2 regions of the Bacillus sp. C28GYM-DRY-1 genome follow, and region 2 is predicted to be linked to the other one. Evidence: predicted binding sites of a transcription regulator. Region 2 holds the regulator's gene; the other holds the start of a gene.

Evidence for each region. Region 2 encodes LexA, which represses DNA repair genes until DNA is damaged. Its sites were predicted from a motif close to CGAACATATGTTCG; they were not measured.
Region 1: Q3W56_RS12760 (DNA polymerase IV) is a predicted target of LexA. The motif match lies at 3,398-3,411, and genes of this name have one in related genera.

The regions. Positions count from the first base shown of each region.
Region 1 covers NZ_JAUMKF010000011.1:122,026-128,065, forward strand. The annotation lists gene Q3W56_RS12740 (GNAT family N-acetyltransferase) at 1-769, opposite strand, end outside; gene Q3W56_RS12745 (antibiotic biosynthesis monooxygenase family protein) at 762-1,106, opposite strand; gene Q3W56_RS12750 (GNAT family N-acetyltransferase) at 1,117-1,587, opposite strand; gene Q3W56_RS12755 (YolD-like family protein) at 1,780-2,118, opposite strand; gene Q3W56_RS12760 (DNA polymerase IV) at 2,115-3,353, opposite strand; gene Q3W56_RS12765 (YqzH family protein) at 3,521-3,727, shown strand; gene Q3W56_RS12770 (MDR family MFS transporter) at 4,239-5,471, shown strand; gene Q3W56_RS12775 (VOC family protein) at 5,675-6,040, opposite strand, start outside.
Region 2 covers NZ_JAUMKF010000001.1:286,692-292,731, reverse strand. The annotation lists gene tkt (transketolase) at 1-1,273, opposite strand, end outside; gene Q3W56_RS01510 (DUF896 domain-containing protein) at 1,441-1,674, opposite strand; gene Q3W56_RS01505 (YneB family resolvase-like protein) at 1,738-2,391, opposite strand; gene yneA (cell division suppressor protein YneA) at 2,412-2,729, opposite strand; gene lexA (transcriptional repressor LexA) at 2,879-3,496, shown strand; gene Q3W56_RS01490 (hypothetical protein) at 3,888-4,316, opposite strand; gene fosM (FosM family fosfomycin resistance protein) at 4,393-4,815, opposite strand; gene Q3W56_RS01480 (YndM family protein) at 4,996-5,448, shown strand; gene Q3W56_RS01475 (poly-gamma-glutamate hydrolase family protein) at 5,471-6,040, opposite strand, start outside.

The DNA.
Region 1 (6,040 bases), on a different contig from region 2:
CCTTTTCGTACATATGGACATGATGGGTGCGTTTATTTCCTCCCTTTTGGAAATAACGTCTGCCAGGTATGCCGTTTTCCCCTTTCGGTGTATAGCCGATAGCCTTCATTTGTAAATCATAATGGCTCACCGCTTCAATGCTTCTGACTTCAATTAATATATCAATGATTGGCTTTGCCGCCATATCCGGTATCGATGTGCTTCCAATATGATGAACATCAATGATCTCCGGTCCGAGCGCAAGCTTCAGCCATTCTTTTTTTTCCTCAAAACATTCTGACCATTTTTCGTTGTAGAGAACAACTTCAACTTTTCGTTGCGGATATAAATGAAAAACAGACAGCAATAGCCCCTCCGCTGCTTTGACTGTTTCTGTCTTTTGGAAGCCCGCCTGTGTATAAAGGGACACGGCCGGTGTGTTTTTCTCGGCTGTGACTACTTCGATTTTCTCAGCGTCTTCGTTTTGAGCGATGACAAATTGTAAAAGTGCTCGTCCAATCCCTTTTCTGAAGCCGTCTGGATGCACCACAAGCCTGCAAATGGTGAGATGATGCATGTTTATCTCATATGAAATGACACCGATCAGTTTGCCGTCTTTCCGATATCCCGCAAACTGTTCATGAGATGCTTGAATATCCTTCGCCTTCTCTTGTAAGGCAGGAATACCGTCAAAACCGATAAGCTCCGCTTCTTTTATGTAGGCGGGCTGCTGCACAGCAATAATCTCACGCGCTGTGATGTCTCCCTTATGCTGAAGAAATTCAATCATTCTCTTCTCCTGAAAACTGCCGCTGCCTCTCGACTTTTGCGATGCGGACTGCATACGACTCGTACCAAACGCTTTTTCCTTTTTCTTTTGCCGCTTGATGTTCAGTGTGATGCCTCCAGTGGTTAATGGCGTCCATACTGTCCCAGTAGGAAACCGTTATGCCCCTTCCATCCGCTTCACGGACGCTCTCGACACCTAAAAATCCCGGTTGATCCGCCGCAAGCGATACCATCCGCTCCGCTGTTTCTCCATATCCTGTGTCATTATCGCTTTTGACAGATGAAAAAATGACTGCATAGTAAGGTGGCTCAGGTATTTTTGATAAAAAATCCATCATTATTCCCCCCTCATATCTTTTTGACAAACAGTACCTTATCTTGGCCGGGGCCATCATAGTTTGCAAACACTGAGATGCCATTTACTGTTTTGGTGCCCTTTTCAATGTCAAATCCCAATTTGGTGTGATACGCGATTGATACCTTATTCACCGGTGAAGTGACGCACTTGACCCGCGTGCAGCCTCTTTGTTTTACCTTTTCAATAAAAACATCGTATAATTGTTTTCCAATTTGCATTTTTCTGAAATCTGGATGCACACCGGAAAAATGAATGTATGCCGTTTCAGGATCTGATTGCGATTGAAACCCGATTAAAAATCCGGTCATGCTGTTATGTTCAGAAGTAATAAAGCTTGTGTCCTGAAAATGCTCAAAAAATAGTCTCGGCAATTTTTCTTTCAGCTGTCTGCCGCCCCACCATTCATTCATTACAGACGTTACCATTTCATAATCTGAAGACGTGATTGTTCGAATATCCATTACGATTTGATCTCCCTCCGTCTGGCAAAACGAATGTCAGCTCTTTTTTCTCACAATATAAAAATTATATTTTGCCTGACTGGAATTGTAAATGCCTTCTTTCCTGTATCATACGTTTCCAGGTTGCCGGGGGAAACATGTTTGATATTTTCACACATATATTTCTCCCCCCCAATGCAGGAGGGAGAAATGTTACAGCACAATATCAAGCACCTGATCAATTTTCAGCTTATAAAGCTGATCCTCATCTCCTTTTATCCATACTGTTTTTTCAAACTCTTCATACCGGCAGATCTTTCCGGTGCAGCGGACAATTTCACCGTCCTGAAAGCAGCTAACAGTGACTTTCTGAGCAAACTCCATCGCGGCGCAAAGCGTTTGATTCATTTCCTCCAGCTTATCAGGATCAAGGATCGGCTTTTGCAGCTTCTGTTTCTGGCGTTTTCTCTCAAGCAGGCTTTGTTTATGTTCCGGCAGAAACATCCTGCTCCCTTCCCACAGCATGTTACCTCTTTTTAAATGATCGTTCATTTATAGTGCCCTCCTATTTTAGCCGCACGTTCAAATGCCTGGCCTGCCGCTGTCAGTGACGCCGCCCTGATGATGGCTGTATCGCCGAACCGATTTTTAATGCCGTCCATTACATAGCCAAGGCTCATTTTCTTTGCATAATCCTGAAATAAATCGAGCTGCCATATATCATCAGTGGAGAGCTGAGACAAATTGACCCCAAGGCGGCGGACAGGCTTCCCGTCCCAAAACGTAAGAAACAGCCGGCATACAGCCTCATATACATCCTTGGTAGAATTAGTCGGCTCCGCCAGCTTCACCTGCCGGTTGAAGCCCGTTGGCCAATCAAAATCAGCACCCCGGCAGCTCACTGACACCGTCTCCCCCTTTACCCCGGCGTTTCGGCTTCGCCTGCACACTTCTTCACTCAGTTCCAGCAGCACGACTTTGATTTCTTTGTCAAATTGTTCATAGTCTTTCGGGAGAGTCATTCCATGGCCAATCGCCTTTTGTCCGTCCAGAGACGAAGTTGATACAGGGGAATAGTCGATCCCGTTCGCCGTCATCCACAGCACGTGGCCATTAATGCCCCATTTCTTTTTTAAAAGATCGAGCGGAAAAGCCGCGAGCCCGCCAATCGTGCTGATGCCCATCCGGTTTAAATGATGCTTCATGCGGCTCCCCACGCCAAACATGCTGCCCACCGGAAGCGGCCACATTTCGGTTTTCATATTTTCTTTCGTTAAGGTAAAAATACCGTTCTTATTTTTTTTGGCAAAATTGTCGCACGCGATTTTGGCTAGCGCTTTATTAGGACCGATTCCGACCCGCGCATAAACACCGATCTCCCGCATGATTCTGCCCTGAATGCTGTGTGCGATCTCTTCCGGCGTCCCAAACAGCTTCTGGCTGCCTGTAATGTCCATAAACTGTTCATCAATGGAATACGGCTCTACAAGGTCTGTATATTCCTCTAAAATGGCCGTAATTTGCAGTGATACATCAATATAACGCTGCATACGGGGCCGGAGCACAATAGCTTCCGGGCACTTTTCCTGAGCCTCCCATAGCCGTGAAGCATTCGCCACACCCTTTTGTTTCGCCAACGGGCAGGCAGCCAATACGACTCCGCCCCTTTTTTCAGGGTCACCCGAAACAATGACGGCCCTATTTTTTAAATGTGGATTTTCCGCTTTCTCTACAGATGCATAAAACGATTGCATGTCAACGAGAAAAATCACTTTTTCTTTCATTATACACACCTCTAAAAAGAACTTATGTTCGCTTTTTCTATTATATGCGAAAATATGTTCGTTTCATACTGGTAAATGATTCTTGTCTGACAGAAAATATGATCCAAGGGTTTGAGAGAAGAAAAACATTTAGTAGAATAAAAGCGAAGCATAAAGATAGGAGAGTCATGATGGAGAAATTTGCCGAAAAAATGATGGGACAGGCACTGCGTCAATACGGCAGAAATGTTGCCATAGATCCGTTAAGCCCGTATGAAAAACAAAGCCTGAAAGCAGCCTTAGAAGAGAGATGGAATGAAGAACCTGATGAGGATCTGCATGCGCATATAGAAGATATCATTTATGACTATATCACAAACCAAGGGCTGTTCTCTTGATCGGTGGCCAGAAACGTAACGCCCCTCAAAACTGTCTATTCACGCGTCATACACTTTATTTTCATTATTAATTAGATGAGACACGGCCGGATCTCTGGTCTGCGGCTAATGTCGTTTTCAGCGCTAATTTTGACTTCATGTCCGGCATCACTGAGCCTTTCTGAAACTTAATGACCCACATCTGGATGGGTGAAACTCAAATACCAACGGACATCCGTTCACTTCCATATTCTGCGAATCACTTTGAAATACCCCGGCATTCCAGCATCAACTAATATTGTTCACCACAGACATAAGCGCCGGACATATCGTCATTTTCCTTCCGAATACTTTAACCTCAAAGCCAACCGATGGAAACTCCGTCAGCTCCGTCCACCTCCTCCAAGCCATACAATCAGCCATGTTTTATAGTGAATGTCAATAACAAAATATTTTGAATTCCCTATTGGAGAAGGAAATTTTTTCATATATGATAGAAAAAGATTCTTACATACAGGAGAGAATACGATTCATGAAGAAATGGAAAGATATCCACCCCATCAGCTGGACAATTATAATCGGAACCATTTTCGGCAGAATGGCAACATCGATGAGCATTCCTTTTTTAGCGATTTATTTAACAGCCGTCCAAGGCGCATCTGCTTCCTATGCAGGGCTGGTCATCGCCGCAAGCTCATCAGTCGGCATCCTTGCAAGCTTTTACGGCGGATATATCTCAGACAAATTCGGCAGAAAAAACATGATGCTAATGTCCATTTTCGGCTGGATGCTGGTATTTGCAGGCTTTGCGGCGGCATCTCATCTCTGGATGTTTTTTGTGGTAAACGCATTAAACGGTCTTTGCAAATCACTGTTCGAGCCTGCTTCAAAGGCCTTGCTGTCTGATATGACAGAAGAAAAAACGAGACTGCTTGTTTTTAATTTACGCTATGCAGCTATTAATATCGGCGTTGTCTTCGGACCGGTCCTCGGCCTGTATTTCGGCTCATCGCAATCGACCGCATCCTTTTTGGTGCCTGCAGTCATTTACGGACTATATGGACTCATGCTTGCCATCCAATTTAAAAAACACTCTTCATCAGCAGCATCAGACCAACCCCGAAATATGAGCGTGCGGGAAGCGTTTATGGTGACACAAAAGGATCATCTTTTTACAATTGCTTTGGTCGGTATTACGCTATGCACCTTCGGCTACTCACAATTCAGTTCGACATTCCCGCAGTACATGGCGCAGAACCCCTTGATCGGCAATGGAACAAAGCTGTATGGGTTGATGCTGACATTAAACGCAATCGTTGTGTTGGCGACGCAATTTCCCATCGTCCATTTCGCAAAACGTTTTTCGCCGCTTCGCTCCCTGATGCTCGGTAATGTGATGGTTAGTATCAGCATAGCCATTTTCACCATATCACACGGTGTTTCGTCACTTGTGTTGATTGTGGTCACATTTACAATCGGCGAAGTGCTTTTATTCTCTATGATGGATTTGTTTGTAGACCAGATTGCAAAACCAGGATTAAAAGGCACTTATTTCGGGGCAATCGGTTTTTCACAACTCGGAAACGTCATCGGCCCCTGGATCGGGGGGATATGTATAGACCTATTTGGCGCTGGCCGGCCGATTTTTATTTTTTCTATTCTGAGCGGCATCACCCTGCTCGGCCTGCCATTTTTAGCGTTCGCCTATCGGCAGATGAAAATGGGAATTACAAAACACCAAACCAGGCTGGAAAAGCCGCTTTAAATAAAAAAACGGGATAGAACCAATCTCTCCCTCAACAGAGGTGATGAACATGAATGTAGGCGATATCATATTTCAGCTTTGCGTATTTATTATGGTTGCAGCTGTCATCCTTGCAGTAGTTTCAAGCTTCAAGTATGTGAAAAACCGAAAAGCGCAGCGGATCGCATTGAGAAAGAGCTTAACAGCTTATCCAAAGATCATGATTAACTGCTCGGGGCAACGAGCTCAACCTTAATCCGGTCCGGATCCTCACAATAGACTGCATAATGCCCGTCTCCTCCGGCAAAAGGATGCCGATCTCGGTACAACACACGATAGCCTTTTGCCATCAATTTTTCGGTCACCAAGTCGACTTGCAGCTTGGATTCAGCATGAAATGCGAGATGATTCAGCCCCACACGGCATCTGTGGTATTCCGGCTCTAGAAATGGCTCTTTCGCCTGCACAATCACAAGGTAAAAACAATCCTTCTTCCAACTGATGCCTGAGCTCCATTTTTGATACTCTTTATAGCCAAGTTCTTTTAAGAACCATCCCCAAAACCGACGAGACGCTTCCAAATCAGACAC
Region 2 (6,040 bases):
CATGGAGCGCCATACCATTTAAGGCCGCGCCCATCGCAAATTCACGAACACCGAACCAGAAATTTTTGCCTGAGTAATCAACCGCTGTAAAATCACCGGCATTTTTAATTGTCGTTTTGTTTGATCCCGCTAGGTCAGCAGATCCTCCGACAAAGAATGGAATTTTTTTCGCAAGTCCGTTGAGAACTTCACCGGAAGAGGCGCGGGATGCCAGGCTGCTTCCTTTTTCATAAACAGGAACCTCTTGATCCCAGTCCTTCGGAAGCTCTCCTTTAATTGCCAGCTCAAGCTGTTCAGCAAGTTCAGGATAAACTTCTTTATATTTAGCGAATTGAGCATTCCATTCCTGTTCTTTTTTCTCTCCTGATTCTTTAACCGCTGAAGCAAAATGCTCATATACTTCTGCCGGTACGTAGAAATCTTCTTCATATGTCCACGCATAAGCTTCTTTTGTTAACTTGCTTTCCTCTTTACCAAGCGGAGCTCCGTGAACACCGGATGTGCCGGCACGGTTAGGTGAACCGAAACCGATTGTCGTTTTCACTTCAATTAATGTAGGTTTCTTTTCATTTTGGCGTGCTTTTTCGATAGCTGCTGTTAATTCTTCGATGTTGTTTCCATCCTCAACATAAAGAACTTCCCAATTCATTGCTTCAAAACGCTGTTTCACGTTTTCAGAGAATGAACGGTCAAGGTCCCCATCCAGAGAGATGTCATTAGAATCGTATAATACGATCAGACGGCCAAGCTGAAGATGGCCTGCGAGTGAAGCGGCTTCAGAAGAAATGCCTTCCATTAAATCACCATCACCGCAAATACTGTATGTATAATGATCGACTACGTTAAATGAATCGCGGTTGTAAGTTTCCGCTAAATGGCGTTCAGCGATAGCCATTCCGACCGCCATGGCAATTCCTTGTCCGAGCGGACCTGTTGTGGCATCCACACCGGCAGTATGCCCGAATTCTGGATGTCCAGGTGTTTTGCTGCCCCACTGGCGGAATCCCTTAAGATCTTCGATGCTAAGATCAAACCCGCTTAAATGAAGCATGCTGTATAAAAGTGCTGATCCGTGTCCAGCAGATAAAACAAAACGGTCACGGTTAAACCAGCCAGGGTTTGCCGGACTTACGTTCATAAATTTTGTCCACAGCGTGTATGCCATTGGAGCAGCCCCCATTGGCATTCCTGGGTGACCAGAATTTGCTTTTTCAATAGCGTCTATTGAGAGTGTGCGAATGGTAGCAACTGATTTCTTTTCAATTGTATCCATAAAAATCCCCTTCCTATGTGTTGTACCCTTACATCATAAATGTCTGACGACTTTTTCTCAACTGTTTCAGCTTAAATTCGAGAGAAACTTGTTGAATTTTGTCACATAAGAGTTTTGCTCATAGTATATGCAAAAGAGGAATACGATATTTCCGTATTCCTCTCATATTAGTGAAGTTTGTTATTTCTTTGTTCTTTTTTTAGCTTTTCTGGTGTCACATCATTGCCTTCTGGATCAATAATTTTCACACTTTTCAACGTGTTTTTCATAGATGAGCGAAAACCTTTTAAGTACTCTTGACGGAGCTTTTGCTGTTCGGCTTTTTCTTCTTCTGTTATAACGCCAGCTTTGGCTTTAGCAGCAAGTTCATTAATTCTGGCAATTTTAGCGTTTGAAATCATGTTAAACTCCTTTATTGCATTTTGTCTATATAGTACTAGATCAAAAAGAGTTTTACAACCTATTCACTCGGCTGTCTCATCATTCTCTATGTACTCTTGATACCGCCGGTGGACGGTAGCTTTAGACACATCATAGCCAAACCCTCTTAGCGTTGCCGCAATTTCTGCAAACGTCAGTTTATTCGCTCTTAGGCGGACAATCTCTGAGATTGGGACCTCTATTCTATCTTTTCCGCTGTTTTCATGTTGGTTTTTCAAGTTTTTTTGCGGTTTAAAGCCATTTTTTACTGCACGCTTCATTCCCCGCTTGATTTTCATGTTGTGAATTTTGCGCTGATACTCTTCCACTATGCTGACGATCTCCAGCACCATAGAATCAGCCTCCGATAACTCCAATTCACCTCTGTGAGCCGTTGTATAGACTTTCACACCTTCTCTGTAGATACAATGGAGCAGGGCAATTTTTGCATTTCCCCGACCGAGCCTAGTCTCATCCTGAACCAAAATAACATCAATACCCGAATTCTTGATCTCATCCAGCAGTTCAAATACACCGTCCCGATCCATTTCGTATCCACTGGCTTTTTCAGAAATCACTTTGACGGCTTCCATGCCGTTCTCTGCTGCAATGGCTGTTAGCTCCTCCACCTGCCGCTTTAATGAGGTTTCCTGCTGTTCTTTATTTGTGCTTACGCGGGCATATATGAGTGCTTTCATTTTTTTTCTATCTTTCCTCTCTATCTTACAGTTGCTAATTCATATGCATCCTGATGTTTTTTTTTCAATGGGATCACCAGCTCGTCTCCCGGCTGGATATCAGACGTCTGCAGATGATTTTTATCAGCTACCCATTCAATAAAATCGTTTTTGTTTATCTTTTTTGTATCTGCAACCTGATCAGCAATTGACCAAAGTGTGTCGCCTTGCTGGACTTCTATTTTAGCATACTGATTAAGGTCCTGACCGCTGCTTGTATATGACAGCAAAAGGATAACTGCGCTCAAAATCACTGAGAATAGACCAACAAAAATAATAGATTCTTTACTCATGCTCATAACCTCCAACAGGAATGTTTGTTCGCCTTTTTATAATTTCAGTATATACGAACAAACGTTTCTGTCAATTGTTTTTTCGAACCTATGTTTGTACTGTAAGGAAAATCATGCTATAATCTTCTTAAAATCGACGTTTTGAGGTGCAAAAAATGACGAAGCTATCAAAAAGGCAACTAGATATCCTCCGTTTTATTAAAGCAGAGGTAAAATCAAAAGGATATCCGCCTTCCGTGAGAGAAATCGGAGAGGCTGTTGGGCTTGCGTCCAGCTCAACTGTCCACGGCCATTTGGCCCGTTTGGAAACAAAAGGGCTGATTAGACGGGATCCGACAAAACCTAGAGCAATAGAAATCCTTGATGAAGAAGTAGACATTCCGCAAAGTCAGATCGTTAATGTACCCGTCATCGGGAAAGTCACGGCGGGATCTCCTATTACAGCAGTAGAAAATATTGAAGAATATTTTCCGCTTCCTGATCGTATGGTTCCTCCGGACGAGCATGTATTTATGTTGGAGATCATGGGAGACAGCATGATTGATGCTGGTATTCTCGATAAGGATTATGTCATCGTTAAACAGCAAAATACAGCGAACAACGGGGAAATTGTAGTTGCGATGACAGAAGATGATGAAGCTACGGTTAAACGTTTCTATAAAGAGGATACTCACATTCGCTTACAGCCTGAAAACCCAACGATGGAACCTATCATCTTGCAGAATGTCAGTATTCTAGGGAAAGTGATTGGCGTGTTCAGAACCGTCCATTAACCTATTAATCTATCAAATGCATGAAATAACCCCCTCTTCCTTTACGGAGAGGGGGTTTATTGTACAAAAAGCAGGCTCGCCCTGGCTTTTGGGTGCGAGCCTGAATAGGAGGGGAAAAGAACATCATGTTTACACCATAATTATCCACCGGATAATTGTTGAAGTCAAGAAATTTTCTTTCCTTCAGGAAACTTTTATCAGGTTATTGTTGTTTAAAATATTAGACGTTATTTTCTTGAAAAATGTTTCATTCTCATAGGGCGTGGAATAGCGCGGCTTCATGTATATTTATGGAGCGCGACATTGAAATTTAATGAAAATTTAGTATACAGTAAACTTAGTTCAACATAATCTAAAAAAAACAGCTCACCTCTCCTGATCAACGTGAGCTTCAATCAAATTGTAAATACTGTACACCATAACTGCCCTTTACCCGAACACTTGTGCAGTTTTCTGAGTGTTCTTCTGCAAATATACGGTATCGGTGAAATGGATCGATAGAAACCTTATCCTGAGCGCTAAAATCAAACCAGCTTCCGCTGAATTGCTTCGTGCTCAGCGTGGTATATTCTCCCGTAAGCCTCATTCGCTGAAGTTTAATCTCAACTGAGCAAGTATTGGCTCCCAAGATCGTCAACTGATAGCCTAAAATATAGTCGATCGCCGGAACATCATTAATATTGTCCAGAACAAACGATTTTGTGCTGTCATTTAAAATAAAGTTTGTTTTGTGATCAAAATCTAAAGCTGACACGTGGGTACTGCCAATGCCGAAAAAACACATCAAAACTGCTGTTAAGCCCAAGATTTTTATTTTCAATCACATCCTTTCTTTTCCATATTTTAACCTTTCATAAGATTTATGTACATGTTCTGTGTAATACCAAGAGGTTGTTTCAATCATAAAAATCCATATGCTTTTTCTCCTGTTTATAATAACGAAGCCTGTCCTGAAGGGTTCCTGTATGAAATTCAAATTTGTGACCGTCTGGATCGGTAAAATAAATTGATTTTCGATCTCGTTCATCTCGTTCTCTGCCCGGCAGAATATTGACATGAAGCCTTTTTAATTTCGCTGACATTTTCTCAAACTCATGATCTTCGATAGTAAATGCAATATGGGTATAAGACGCCTTAATGTCATTTCTCGGAATGTCAGGTTCTTCATTAAGCGCAAGCCATATGCCATTTAAATCAAAATATGCTGTTGTTTTTCCCTTTACCAGAAGCTTGGCATCAAATACTTTTTGATAAAAATCAATCGATGTATACAGATGAGAAACTGAAAATAATAAATGGTTGATTCCTTTTACCTTCACAAATCATTCCCCCTTGAAAGCTGATCATCCATATGTACGACTTTTTCCCAAAAAAGTTTCAGTCAGCAAAAAATACCAGTGTAAACAACATCGGATTGTTTACACTAATGACTGTGAATGTTCTTTGTCATTCATTTACAGCCAAGGGTTTTCTTCAAAAATAACAATTTAGGTGGTTAAATGAAACATATCATTGCTCTTGCTTCAAAGGTTGCTTTCACTTTTGCCCTTTTATATGTGATATTGGACAGAGTCTATCACGCGCCCTTTTTAAGTGTGATGTTTATAGCACTTTTCCTAGGTTTTGTTTCCTATCTATCCGGTGACATGCTCGTCCTTCCGCGAACAAACAATATTACAGCTTCATTGGCTGACTTTGGACTTTCATTCGTTATTCTTTGGGTCTTTGTTTTAACCCAAACAAGAAATGATTTCCCACCGTTTGCAGCTGCTCTACTTTCCGCTGCCTGTCTTACTGTTTTTGAATACTTTTTTCATCGGTATTTGCTAAAAAATGTGCTGGATGAAACCTTTCGAAATGAACTGTCAGCCAGGGATAACACTCTGCAGTATCAAATAGAAGCCGCAGACGAGCTGTTTCCTGACGTTACGAAGGAGAATCACGAGGAATAGGAGGCTAAACGCCTCCTATTTTTCAGTAGCTATTATTGATAAAACGGGACAGCACTTCTGTAAAATCGTAAAACCTCTCATTTTGAGTGACAGATCTGCTCTTTAAAGAAAAAATGCCGAACAAAGATTTTCTAAAACCAGTGCTCATTTCTAACTGGATACTCAAACCTGTTTTTGATTTATTTGCGATGTTATTCGGACTTACACCTGCGTGCGGATGATCCATACCGAGCAGTACCGCAGGAAAACCGGCATTTTGCAGTCTTTTAACTAAATCTGCCGCTCTTACGCGATCTGTACCGCCGACTTCGATCTGCTGATCTTCTTCTGCATATCCGTGCAATGATATGACATATTCATGACTTCCCGTCATTTTCAGGGCCCGAGGCTCATCAAAACGCGTGCTCGTAATATGCAGCACCGAGTTTCCTGACGATTTTAAGCCTTCAAATAAATACAACGAGTACTCTTTGCTGAGTTCTCTCGCTATTTCACTTGTCCCGCCCTCTATACCTCCTCCGTGAATGGCTAAAACAAGAACAGGGCTGCACGTTTGTTTCGTAACAATGCCGTAATCAGAAGGATCTTCATT